2 regions of the Streptomyces sp. NPDC059398 genome follow, and region 2 is predicted to be linked to the other one. Evidence: riboswitches for the same ligand, from Rfam matches in the RefSeq annotation. Region 2 holds a riboswitch; the other holds the start of a gene.

Region 1 (5,700 bases), on a different contig from region 2:
ATCGGGTACGGCGTCGCGATTGTCGGTGCCGCTCGTTAGGCTCCATCGGGTGTACGAATCGAGCGTGCCGCCCGGGGCGGCCCATCCGGTGGTCCCGGTGTACGAGGAGCAGCCGCGCTTCGACGCCGTCCCCCCGCGTGCACACTGGCGCTACGCACCCCGCAGGGACTTCTGGCGGAGCAAGGCGCTGCGCGCCGCCGCGGTGATCATCGTTCTCGCCATCTGCGGACTGCTGATCCTCTCGCTGGTCCGCGAACAGACCGGCACCGAGGGCTTCCTGGTCGGCATCGGTCTCGCCGTGCTTCCGGTGCCGCTGCTCATGGCGGCCTTCCGCTGGCTCGACCGGGTGGATCCGGGCCCCTGGCGCAATCTGATCTTCGCCTTCGCCTGGGGCGCCTGTGCCGCCGCCCTGGTCGCGATCATCGCCAACTCCTTCGCCACGCACTGGATAGCGACCGCCACAGCGGATCCGACGAGCGCGGACACCCTCGGGGCGAGAGTGGTGGCGCCGGTCATCGAGGAGAGCGCGAAGGCCGCGGCGATCCTGCTGATCTTCCTCTTCCGCAGACGCCACTTCACCGGGATCGTGGACGGGGTGGTCTTCGCGGGCTTCACCGCGACCGGCTTCGCCTTCACCGAGAACATCCTCTATCTGGGCAGCGCCTTCGGCGAGGACAAGTCCCTGGGGTTCTCGGGTGTCCCGGCCGTGACGGCGGCGACCTTCTTCGCCCGGGTGGTCCTCTCGCCCTTCGCCCACCCGCTGTTCACCGTGCTGACCGGTATCGGCTTCGGTGTCGCGGCATCGGCCGCCGGGCACCAGCGGCTGCGCCGGACCGCACCGCCACTGCTCGGGCTGGTCTGCGCCATGGGCATGCACGCCCTGTGGAACAGCTCGTCGGCCTTCGGCACCTATGGCTTCTACCTGGTCTACGGCGCCTTCATGGTCCCGGCCTTCGGAACGGTCACCTGGCTGACGATCTGGACCCGCCAGCGGGAGCTGCGCACCATATCGGCCGAGCTGCCGGCCTACGCGGCGGCGGGCTGGCTGGCCCCCGCGGAACCGCTGGCGCTCTCGTCGATGCGGGCGCGCGCCCTGGCCCGCGCCTTCGCCGCGCGTACGTTCGGCGGAGGATTCGGCGCGACCAGCCCCCATCTGGGCCCTCACCCGGCGGCGTACGGCCAGAGCCCCTATCACCGGCCGCCCGCGCACGCCGACGCCAAGTCCCGTGCCCGGGCCGCGTCCCGCGCGGTCTCCGAGTACGAGGCCTTCGCGACCACCCTCGCCTTTCTGCGGCACCGGGCCCACCGCGGTGTGGTGGACCCGGACTTCGAGGCGCGCGAGCAGGAGCTGCTGCACCACCTCTGGCAGCGCAAGGAGATAGCCGGGCCCGCGCTGCTCCACGCCGCACAGGCGACCGGGCGGGTACGGGTGCCACCACCGCATCTGGACTACGGCGGCTACAACCCGTACCAGCACTGACCCGACCCGGGACGCCCCCGGAAAGCCGGCCGGCTCTCGGCCGCCCCCGGGATACCGGCCGGGCCCGGCCCGTTCTCTCGGACTCTCAGGCGGCGGCTGCGGTCAGCTCAGCCACCTCGGCGTCGGTGAGCTTCAGTTCGGCCAGGGCGGTCAGCGCGGGCAGCTGCTCGACCGTACGGGCCGAGGCGATCGGCGCGACGACGGTCGGCTGTGCCGCCAGCCAGGCCAGGGCGACGGTGGCGACCTCCGCCTCGTGCGCCGCCGCGATCTTGTCGAGCGCGGCGAGGACCTTCGGCCCCCGCTCGGTGTCCAGGTGCTGCGCCGCGCTGCCGGCCCGGACACTGTCGACGTCCGCGCCGGGCCGGTACTTGCCGGTGAGGAACCCGGAGGCCAGCGCGGAGTACGGGACGGCCGCCAGACCGTGCCGGGCCGCCACGTCCTGGAGCGCGCCCTCGTAGGTGTCGCGGGAGACCAGGTTGTAGTGCGGCTGCAGAGCGGAGTACCGGGCGAGCCCCTCGGCGTCGGAGAACGCCACGGAGGCGTCCAGCCGCTCGGGGCTCAGATTGGACGCGGCGATGGCGCGGACCTTGCCGGCCTTCACCAGATCGTCCAGGGCGGTGATGATCTCATCGACGGGTACGGACTCGTCGTCGCGGTGCGTGTAGTAGAGGTCGATGTAGTCGGTCCGGAGCCTGCTCAGCGACGCGTCGGCCGCGGCCTTGATGTTCGCGGCCGAGAGCCCCCGGTACTCGGGGTGCGAGCCGACCTTGGTGGCGACCACCACGTCTTCGCGGTTCCCGCGTGCGGCCAGCCAGTTGCCGATGACGGCCTCGGACTCGCCGCCCTTGTTGCCGGGCACCCACGACGAGTAGGTGTCCGCTGTGTCGATGAAGTTGCCGCCTGCCGCGGTGTAGGCGTCGAGCACGGCGAAGGACTGTTCTTCGTCGGCGCCCCAGCCGAAGACGTTGCCGCCGAGGGAGAGCGGGAAGACCTGGAGGCCGGAGGAGCCGAGTGCGCGGAGAGAAGTCATACGCCGGTCAACCCTGCGGTCGCCGCCCGCTATTCCGGCCCGCCCCCGTACGGACGAACCGGCAGCCCTGACGTCGGGGGGGATGCCGCCAGGGCTGCCGGGGTGCGGGACGCCGTATCCACCGGCGTTGCGCGCGGGGTGCCGTGCCTCCGGGCGTTCGCGCGGGGCGCCCGTCCTATGGATGTTGCGCAGGGGGCGCCATACCTGCGGACGTTCGTGCGGGGCGCCGTGCCCACGGACGTTGCCCACGGGCGTTGCCCACGGGCGTTCGCGCGGGTGCCATGTCTGCGGACGCCGCGCCGAGGCGCGGCCCTGCGTGCGAGTGCTCCGTGCGGGGGCCGGGCCCTGCCGGGCCGCGTTCCTTACGGGTTGAGGCCCTTGCCCTGGAGCCAGGTCATCGGGTCGACCGGGTCGCCGCCACCCGGCCGGACCTCCAGGTGCACATGCGGGCCCGTGACATTGCCGGTGGCGCCGACCCGGCCGATGACCTCGCCGGTGGCGACCTTCTGGCCGGCGCCGACCGAGATCGAGGACTGGTGGCAGAACCACAGCTCCGTACCGTCGTCGAGCGCGACGACCGTGCGGTAGCCGTACGCCCCGGCCCAGCCCGCCGACTTGACCGTGCCGCCGTGCACGGCCTTGATCGGGGTGCCGGTCGGCGCGGCGAAGTCGAGACCGGTGTGGTGGCCCGACGACCACATCGCACCGCCGTCGTTGAACCGCGAGGTGAGGGTGTACGAGGAGACGGGGAGCGAGTAGCCGGCCGCCAGCTTGGCGAGCCGCTCCTTCTCCGCCTTGGCCTCGGCCTCCGCCTCGGCCTTCTTCTTGGCCGCCTTCTCCTTGGCCGCCGCCTCGTCCCGCTTCTTCGCGGCCTCCGCCGACGCCTTCTCCGCGGCCGCCTTCTCGGCCGCCGCCTTGGCCTCGTCGTCGATCGCGCCCTGCTGCTGCTCGGCCTGCTGGAGGATTCGTGCCCGGAGGGCCTCGCCCGCGTCCGCGCTGCCCTTGCCGGTGGCCGCGGCGGTGGTGAGGGCCGCGTCGGCGGCGCCCGTCTCCGTACCGCCGTGGTCCGGCACGTCGCCGATGTCGGAGATCAGTGAGCCCACGCCGGGCAGCGATTCGGCCTCCGGCAGCTTGTCCTTGACGGACTGCGGGAGGTCGGGGAGCGAGATCGCGAGCGGCGGCTTGCTCTGCGCGCTGGCCATGCCGCCCGCGCCGACGGCCGCGATCACACCGACGCCGAGCACCGTGGAGCTGCGGGCGAGACCGTTGCGCTGCTTGGCGACCCGGTGTTTGCCGCGGACGGTACGGAGGGAGTCCTCGGTGGGATTCCACTCGTCCGGCGCGCCGCCTTCCGCACCGCCGAAACCGAGAGCATCGTCGTTCGGGAAGTAAAGCGTTTCGGGGGCAGGGTTGTTGGACGCCACGGAGGCGCACTCCTTTCCTTCCTTACCGCCTACCGGGTTAGCTGACGGGTTCGGAGCAGGAAGGTCTCCTACGGGCAGCCCTTGCGGAGAGGCCCGATTCACCCCAATTGGTGGTTCCCCGGTTCCCTTGCGGGATTCGGCGCGTGCGCACGGTGCCGCCTCTTGCGACGACTGGGACAACCGCGCTGCGTTATCGAACGTTAATAGACGCGAGGGCCGGATTCCAAGCTGTTCCGACTGATCGTTAACGGCTTTGGCCCGTACTTACCAGGACATAACCGGGCGGATTCGGGCGACTTGATCATCCCTCAGCGGTGGCCGGGAAACCTCGAAATCCTGATCGTGCGTCAACTGTTATGCGGAGTGGTGCTCTTCGACTACGGATCGTGTCCTCCGCGAATCACGTCCTTCGCGGATCACGTCATTCGCGGATCACGTCATTCGCGTTCACGCTCGCGGTGCACGATCCCCACCGTCCTGCGCCGCGCCGGCTGCCCCCGCAGCGGACGGCCCACCGCGAGCAGCGCCATGTCGTCCGTGGAGTGCCCGCCCGTGTGCAGCCGTACGTCGTCGGTCACCGCCGTCAGCAGTTCCTCGGGCCCCGGGAAGATCCGGCCGCGCAACCGCTCCTGCGGTTCGTAGAAGACCCCCTGCGCGTTCCTCGCCTCGGACAGCCCGTCGGTGTAGAGCAGCAGCGTGGACCCCGGCGGGAACGGCGTCTCGTCCGCCCGGTCCGGCCAGGCCGCCAGATCGGACAGCCCCAGCGGCAGCGCGGGATCGGTCGGGGCCAGGACGTGGACGTCCCCGTCCGCGTACAGCAGCAGCGGTTCGGGGTGGCCCCGGTTGAGCAGCCGGATCATGCCCTGGTTCTCGCGCGGGATCTCGGCGAGCGCGGCCGTGGTGAACCCCTCGAAGGCGTCGAGCCCTTCGCGCCGGATCCCCTCCCGGGTCAGCGCGCGCTCCAGCCGCTGGGCGACCTCCTCGATCGTCACCTCCTGTTCGGCGGCCTCCCGGAAGGCCCCGATCACCACGGCCACGGCCTCGACGGCGCCGAGCCCCTTGCCCCGCACGTCGCCTATGACCAGCCGGACCCCGTACGGGGTGTCCTGCACGGCGAAGAGGTCGCCGCCGATGAAGGTGCCGGCCTGGGCGGCCTCGTACCGCGCCGCGATGTGCAGTTCGGCGATCCGCTCGGACGGCACCGGCAGTACGGCGCGCTGCGCGGTCTCCGCGACGACCCGCGCCGATGCGAGTTCCTCGCCGCTTCGCCGGATGACGCGGTTGATGGCCAGCGCGACGCAGGACACCGTGAAGACGGTGATCAGTTCGGTGATCGCCGAGCCCCTGCCGGATGTGCCGTCAGCGGCACGGAGTCCCGCGATGGCCAGGACCGAGACGATCCCGGTGGTCAGGGTGGCCCGGAACGAGAAGAGCGGGGCTGCGATCACCGGGGCGGCGGCGAAGAACGGGGCGGCGGTGAACGCGGGCGGGGTCAGCTGGTCGAAGACCGCCCCGCCCACGATCAGCACGGCGGGGAGCACACGGAGTAACCCCCGCACCCAGCCCGAATCGTCTCGCTGCCCCACCAGTACCCTCCTGCCCGGTTCCGTAAAGCGGCGGACGGTACCGCGCCCTACCAGGCTGTCGGCACCCGGGCCGGTGTGCGATTCGGCCTCGGCCAAGTGGGGGAAGGACAGCGGGCCCCGGAAACGCGGCGTCGGGTGGGGGCGGGCGGCGGGGGCGGTCCGGCGCGTGTTATTGCACTG
Region 2 (5,700 bases):
TCGATGTCGAGAATCTTCTCCTCGAAGTCCTCCGGCGGCGGGGTCTTCGTGCTGCGGCGGGCCATCGCTGCTGCGGCTCCTTCACGTGCCTGGTCCGGTACTGACGCCGACCATTGTGGACTGTCCCACCGACAACGCCGACCGCGACCCGTGCACACCGGGATGGCTCCCGGCTGTCGGTGCGCTTGCATACAGTGGCAGGACTGCATTCCAACGCGGTCAACACACGCGATCGAAGGGACGTACATGCCCATGGGTCACACGGCCACGGCCGAGGCCGCCTCCGGCGGCCTGACAGCGACCGAGCACCGGCTGGCCAACGGCCTGCGGGTGGTGCTCTCCGAGGACCACCTGACCCCGGTCGCCGCGGTCTGCCTCTGGTACGACGTCGGTTCACGCCACGAGGTCAAGGGCCGTACCGGACTCGCCCACCTCTTCGAGCACCTGATGTTCCAGGGTTCGGGACAGGTCGAGGGCAACGGCCACTTCGAGCTGGTGCAGGGGGCCGGAGGCTCGCTCAACGGCACCACCAGCTTCGAGCGCACCAACTACTTCGAGACGATGCCCGCGCACCAGCTGGAGTTGGCGCTCTGGCTGGAGGCCGACCGGATGGGCTCCCTCCTCGCCGCGCTCGACGAGGAGTCCATGGAGAACCAGCGGGACGTCGTCAAGAACGAACGCCGCCAGCGCTACGACAACGTGCCGTACGGCACGGCGTTCGAGAAGCTGACCGCACTCTCCTACCCGGAGGGCCATCCGTACCACCACACGCCGATCGGCTCCATGGCCGACCTGGACGCGGCGACGCTGGAGGACGCGCGGGCGTTCTTCCGTACGAACTACGCGCCCAACAACGCCGTCCTCTCGGTTGTCGGCGACATCGACCCGGAGCAGACGCTCGCCTGGGTGGAGAAGTACTTCGGCACCATCCCCTCCCACGACGGCAAGCAGCCGCCGCGGGACGGCTCACTGCCCGACACCCTCGGTGGCGAGGTGCGCGAGGAGCTGTACGAGGAGGTGCCGTCGCGCGCCCTGATGGCCGCCTACCGGCTCCCCGAGGACGGCACCCGCGCGTGCGACGCCGCGGACATCGCGCTGACGATCCTGGGCGGCGGCGAGTCGTCACTGCTCCACAACAGGCTGGTGCGCCGGGACCGTACGGCGGTCGCGGCCGGCTTCGGTCTGCTGCGGCTCTCCGGCGCCCCCTCGCTCGGCTGGCTGGACGTCAAGACGTCCGGCGGTGTCGAGGTCCCGCAGATCGAGGCGGCCGTCGACGAGGAACTGGCCCGCTTCGCGGCCGAGGGCCCCACGGCCGAGGAGATGGAGCGCGCGCAGGCCCAGCTGGAGCGCGAGTGGCTCGACCGGCTCGGTACGGTCGCCGGCCGCGCCGACGAACTGTGCAGGTACGCCGTGCTGTTCGGCGACCCGCAGCTGGCGCTGACCGCGGTGGGCCGGGTGCTGGACATCACGGCCGACGAGGTGCAGGCGGTCGCCAAGGCCCGGCTGCGCCCCGACAACAGGGCTGTCCTGGTGTACGAGCCCGTCACCGCCGATGAGCCCGAAGAGACCCGTGCGGACGCCGAATCCGACCCGGCCACCGCAGCCACCGACAGCAACAGCACAGAGGCGGACCAGTGACCGACCCCGCGGCCGTGACCATGACCTTCCACCCGCAGCCCCAGGCGGGTGCCCCCAGGCCCTGGGCCTTCCCGGCCCCCGAGCGCTCCACCCTGCCCAACGGGCTGACGGTGCTGCGCTGCGACCGCCCGGGACAGCAGGTCGTCGCTGTCGAGATCAGCCTCGACGCCCCGCTGGACGCCGAGCCCGAGGGGCTCGACGGCATTGCCACGATCATGGCGAGGGCCTTCTCCGAGGGCACCGACAAGCACAGCGCGGAGGAGTTCGCCGCCGAGCTGGAGCGCTGCGGCGCCACCCTCGACGCGCACGCCGACCACCCCGGTGTCCGGGTCTCCCTCGAAGTCCCGGTCTCCCGGCTGCCCAAGGCGCTCGGCCTGCTCGCCGACGCGCTGCGGGCGCCTGCCTTCGCCCCGAGCGAGGTCGAGCGGATCGTGGGCAACCGGCTTGACGAGATCCCGCACGAGCTGGCCAACCCGGCCCGCCGCGCTGCCAAGCAGCTCTCCAAGGAGCTGTTCCCGGCCACCGCCCGTATGTCGCGTCCGCGCCAGGGCACCGAGGAGACCGTGGGGCGTATCGACGCGGCCGGTGTCCGCGCCTTCTACGACGCGTACGTCCGCCCGTCCACGGCCACCGCGGTCGTCGTCGGCGACCTGGCGGGGACCGACCTGGACGCGGTGCTCGCCGAGACCCTCGGCGAGTGGAAGGGCAACGCGGGCACGCCCCGCCCGGTCCCCCCGATCACCGCGGACGACACCGGCCGGGTGGTCGTCGTGGACCGCCCGGGTGCGGTCCAGACCCAGCTGCTGATCGGCCGGATCGGCGCGGACCGGCACGACCGTGTCTGGCCCGCCCAGGTCCTCGGCACCTACTGCCTGGGCGGCACGCTCACCTCCCGTCTGGACCGAGTCCTGCGTGAGGAGAAGGGTTACACCTACGGAGTGCGGGCCTTCAGCCAGGTGATCCGCTCGGCCGCCGACGGGACGGGCGCCGCCATGCTCGCCATCAGCGGTTCGGTGGACACCGAGTCGACCGGGCCCGCGCTCGACGACCTCTGGAAGGTCCTGAGGACGCTGGCCGCGGGCGGGCTGACCGACGCCGAGCGGGATGTCGCCGTACAGAACCTGGTGGGGGTCGCCCCGCTGAAGTACGAGACGGCCGCCGCGGTCGCGGCCACCCTCGCCGACCAGGTCGAGCAGCATCTGCCGGACGACTTCCAGGCCCAGCTGTACGCCCGTCTCGCCGCGACCGGCACGGTCGAGGCGACCGCCGCCGTGGTCTCCGCCTTCCCCGACGACCGGCTGGTGACGGTGCTGGTCGGGGACGCCGCGCAGATCGTGGAGCCGGTCAGGGCGCTGGGCATCGGGGAAGTGACCGTGGTCAGCGGCTGAGCGCGCCGGCCGCCCCTGCCACAGGGCGGCCCATGCTGCGGGGTCCCGGCGGGCGGTGAGTCCGCCGGGACCCCGTCCGTTCGCGGCGGGGTCCGTTGCCCGGGCTGTCCCGAGGCCGCGCGGCCAGGCCCGGTACCGGCTGCGGGCAGCTGGACATGGGCCGCTGGGTACCGGCTGTCGGGGATGGGCTGCTGGACGTCGGATGTGGGATGTGGGATGTGCGACAGAATCCGCTGTCCGTTTGGTGCGGCCGGGACCGACGGCTTAGCGTCACACTCGCTGTCCGTCGGACATAAGCCGCGACCGCGGCGCCGGACAGCGATCGCCGAGTCCCCGTCAGGCGCGAGCCGGGGGAGCCGGGGACCCACTCAGTCCCTGGGGTGAATCGGGGCCGCTCCGCAGGGGCGGGCCCGTAGGGGACCTTCCTGCTCCGAACCCGTCAGCTAACCCGGTAGGCGACAGGGAAGGAAAGGACCAGCCCCTCCATGGCGTTCAGCCGTCCCACCGGCAAGCACCGTGCCCCCAACCGCCCGGCCCGCACGGACCACCCGAGCCGTCCGAACCGCAGGGCCGTCGGCATCGCCGGAGCCGCCACCCTCGCAACAGCCGGTGTCATCGGCGCCCTCGCCTCCCCGGCGGTGGCCGACGGCGCGCAGGTCTCCACCGCGCAGGAAGCCCGTCTCGACCGGACCATCCTCGTGGGGGACACGGTCGCCGACCGGATAGCCGCCCAGGCCACCGCACAGCAGCACGAGGCCGACCACGCCGAGGCCGTGGCGAAGGCCAGGGCCAGGGCGGCAGCGAAGGCGAAGGCCGAGCGGGAACACGCCGCCAGGGCTGCCGAACAGCGCGCGGCCCGCGCCCAGGCCCGTGAACGCCTCAACGCCTATGTGGTCCCGGTCGCCGACTCGTACGTCTCCACCGGCTACAAGACCGGTGGCAGCCTCTGGTCCTCCGGCAGCCACACCGGTATCGACTTCCATGCCGCGAGTGGCACCCCGGTCCACGCCGTCGGCGCCGGCACGGTCGTGGAGGCCGGCTGGGGCGGTGCGTACGGCAACAACATCGTCATCCGGATGCATGACGGCACGTACACGCAGTACGGCCATCTCTCGTCCATCGGCGTCTCGGTCGGCCAGTCCGTCACTCCGGGCCGGCGGATCGGGCTCTCCGGCGCCACCGGCAACGTCACGGGCCCGCACCTCCACTTCGAGGCCCGCACGGGTCCCGACTACGGCTCGGACATCGACCCCGTCGCTTATCTGCGCTCGCACGGCGTCCACGTCTGACCCGGCAGGGCCCCGGGCGGTCCACGTCCGACCCCGGCAGGCCCGGGCGAGCCACGTGTGCCCCCGGCCGGTCCCCGGCCGGTCCTCTTCCGCCGCCCCGGCGCGTCCGCCGCGCGCCGGGGCCACTCGCGTTCCGGATCCGCGCACGAGGCATTTCCAGCGCCCGGTGTTCGCACGGCCGGTTTCTGCCTGGCCAAAAGATATCCATGATTTACCGGGGGCCTTCGGGAATTGACCCGCCCTGCCATAGAGTCACCGCACAGCTGTGGACAGGCCGCGATAGGCGGACGTCGATGCGGAGGTTGGGGCATGCGTATTCCCGCGCATTCGGTATGCACGGCAATCCGTGACGACATCATCTCGGGGGTGTACGAGCGCGGCGGCCGGCTGACCGAGGAGGTGCTCGCGCGCCGTTACGGCGTCTCGCGGGTCCCGGTCCGCGAGGCTCTGCGGACCCTGGAGTCCGAGGGGTTCGTGGTCACCCGCCGCCATGCGGGCGCCTGTGTCGCCGAACCGACCGAGCGTGAGGCGGCCGACCTGCTGGAGATGCGGATGCTGCTGGAGCCGATGGGCGCGGCGCGCGCCGCGCAGCGGCGGACCGAAGCCCATCTGAAAGTGCTGCGCGGCCTGGTGAGGCTGGGGCAGGAGCGGGCCGGGCGGGGGCAGGGCGAGGACCTGCGGTCTCTCGGCGGCTGGTTCCACGAGACGCTCGCGCAGGCATCGGGCAGCTCGGCGCTGACCACGCTGCTGGGCCAGCTGCGGCAGAAGATCGGCTGGATGTACGCCGTCGAGCAGCCGGTCCTTCCGGTCGTGTCCTGGGCCGAGCACGGCTCGATCGTGGACGCGGTGGCGCGCGGCGACGCGGAGCGGGCCCGTGCGCTCACCGCTCTGCACGCGGAGCACGCCAGGGCGGCGCACCGGCTGCGGAAACCGGGGCGCGGGAAGGATCCGAAACATGCCGTAAACACTGTCGGCATCACCGATTAACAGTGCTGCCGTATACAGGGAGCAGATAATTTCGGCTTGCCGGCCGCTGCTCTTTCGCGCCCGTCCGAGAGGAATCCGGTAATCCATCTCCTCTTTCGTGCTGTCTTTTTCTGTGCAGTCTTTTTATGTTCTGCTTTTCGGATGTTCCGGTGCGTTCGCTGCGCAGCCGCATGCCCGGCACCCGGAAAGACAGAATACTCAGACGGTCTCGGGGAGTTCGTCGAGCCCGTCGGTGACCAGCTTGGCCAGCCGGTCCAGGGCGGCGTCGGCGCCCTCCACGTCCGAGGTGAGCACGATCTCCTCGCCGCCCTCCACGCCCAGGCCGAGTACGGCGAGCATCGATGCGGCGTTCACCGGGTTGCTGCCGTTCTTCGCGATCGTCACCGGCACCCCCGAAG

The links. A riboswitch is a leader RNA that binds a small molecule or an ion and turns the genes downstream of it on or off. The one in region 2 is predicted to bind cyclic di-AMP.
Region 1: it holds a riboswitch for cyclic di-AMP, as region 2 does, so the genes downstream of both, ACFXBC_RS16755 (M23 family metallopeptidase) here and ACFXBC_RS10570 (M23 family metallopeptidase) in region 2, are expected to answer to the same signal.

Annotation. Positions count from the first base shown of each region.
Region 1 is NZ_JBHYWP010000040.1:37,462-43,161, reverse strand. It holds gene ACFXBC_RS16765 (PrsW family intramembrane metalloprotease) at 50-1,480, shown strand; gene ACFXBC_RS16760 (aldo/keto reductase) at 1,566-2,510, opposite strand; gene ACFXBC_RS16755 (M23 family metallopeptidase) at 2,873-3,934, opposite strand; cyclic di-AMP (ydaO/yuaA leader) riboswitch at 3,946-4,086, opposite strand; gene ACFXBC_RS16750 (PP2C family protein-serine/threonine phosphatase) at 4,372-5,520, opposite strand.
Region 2 is NZ_JBHYWP010000021.1:16,260-21,959, reverse strand. It holds gene ACFXBC_RS10585 (DNA topoisomerase (ATP-hydrolyzing) subunit A) at 1-65, opposite strand, end outside; gene ACFXBC_RS10580 (M16 family metallopeptidase) at 247-1,638, shown strand; gene ACFXBC_RS10575 (M16 family metallopeptidase) at 1,659-3,026, shown strand; cyclic di-AMP (ydaO/yuaA leader) riboswitch at 3,340-3,499, shown strand; gene ACFXBC_RS10570 (M23 family metallopeptidase) at 3,512-4,315, shown strand; gene ACFXBC_RS10565 (GntR family transcriptional regulator) at 4,625-5,302, shown strand; gene ACFXBC_RS10560 (HPr family phosphocarrier protein) at 5,501-5,700, opposite strand, start outside.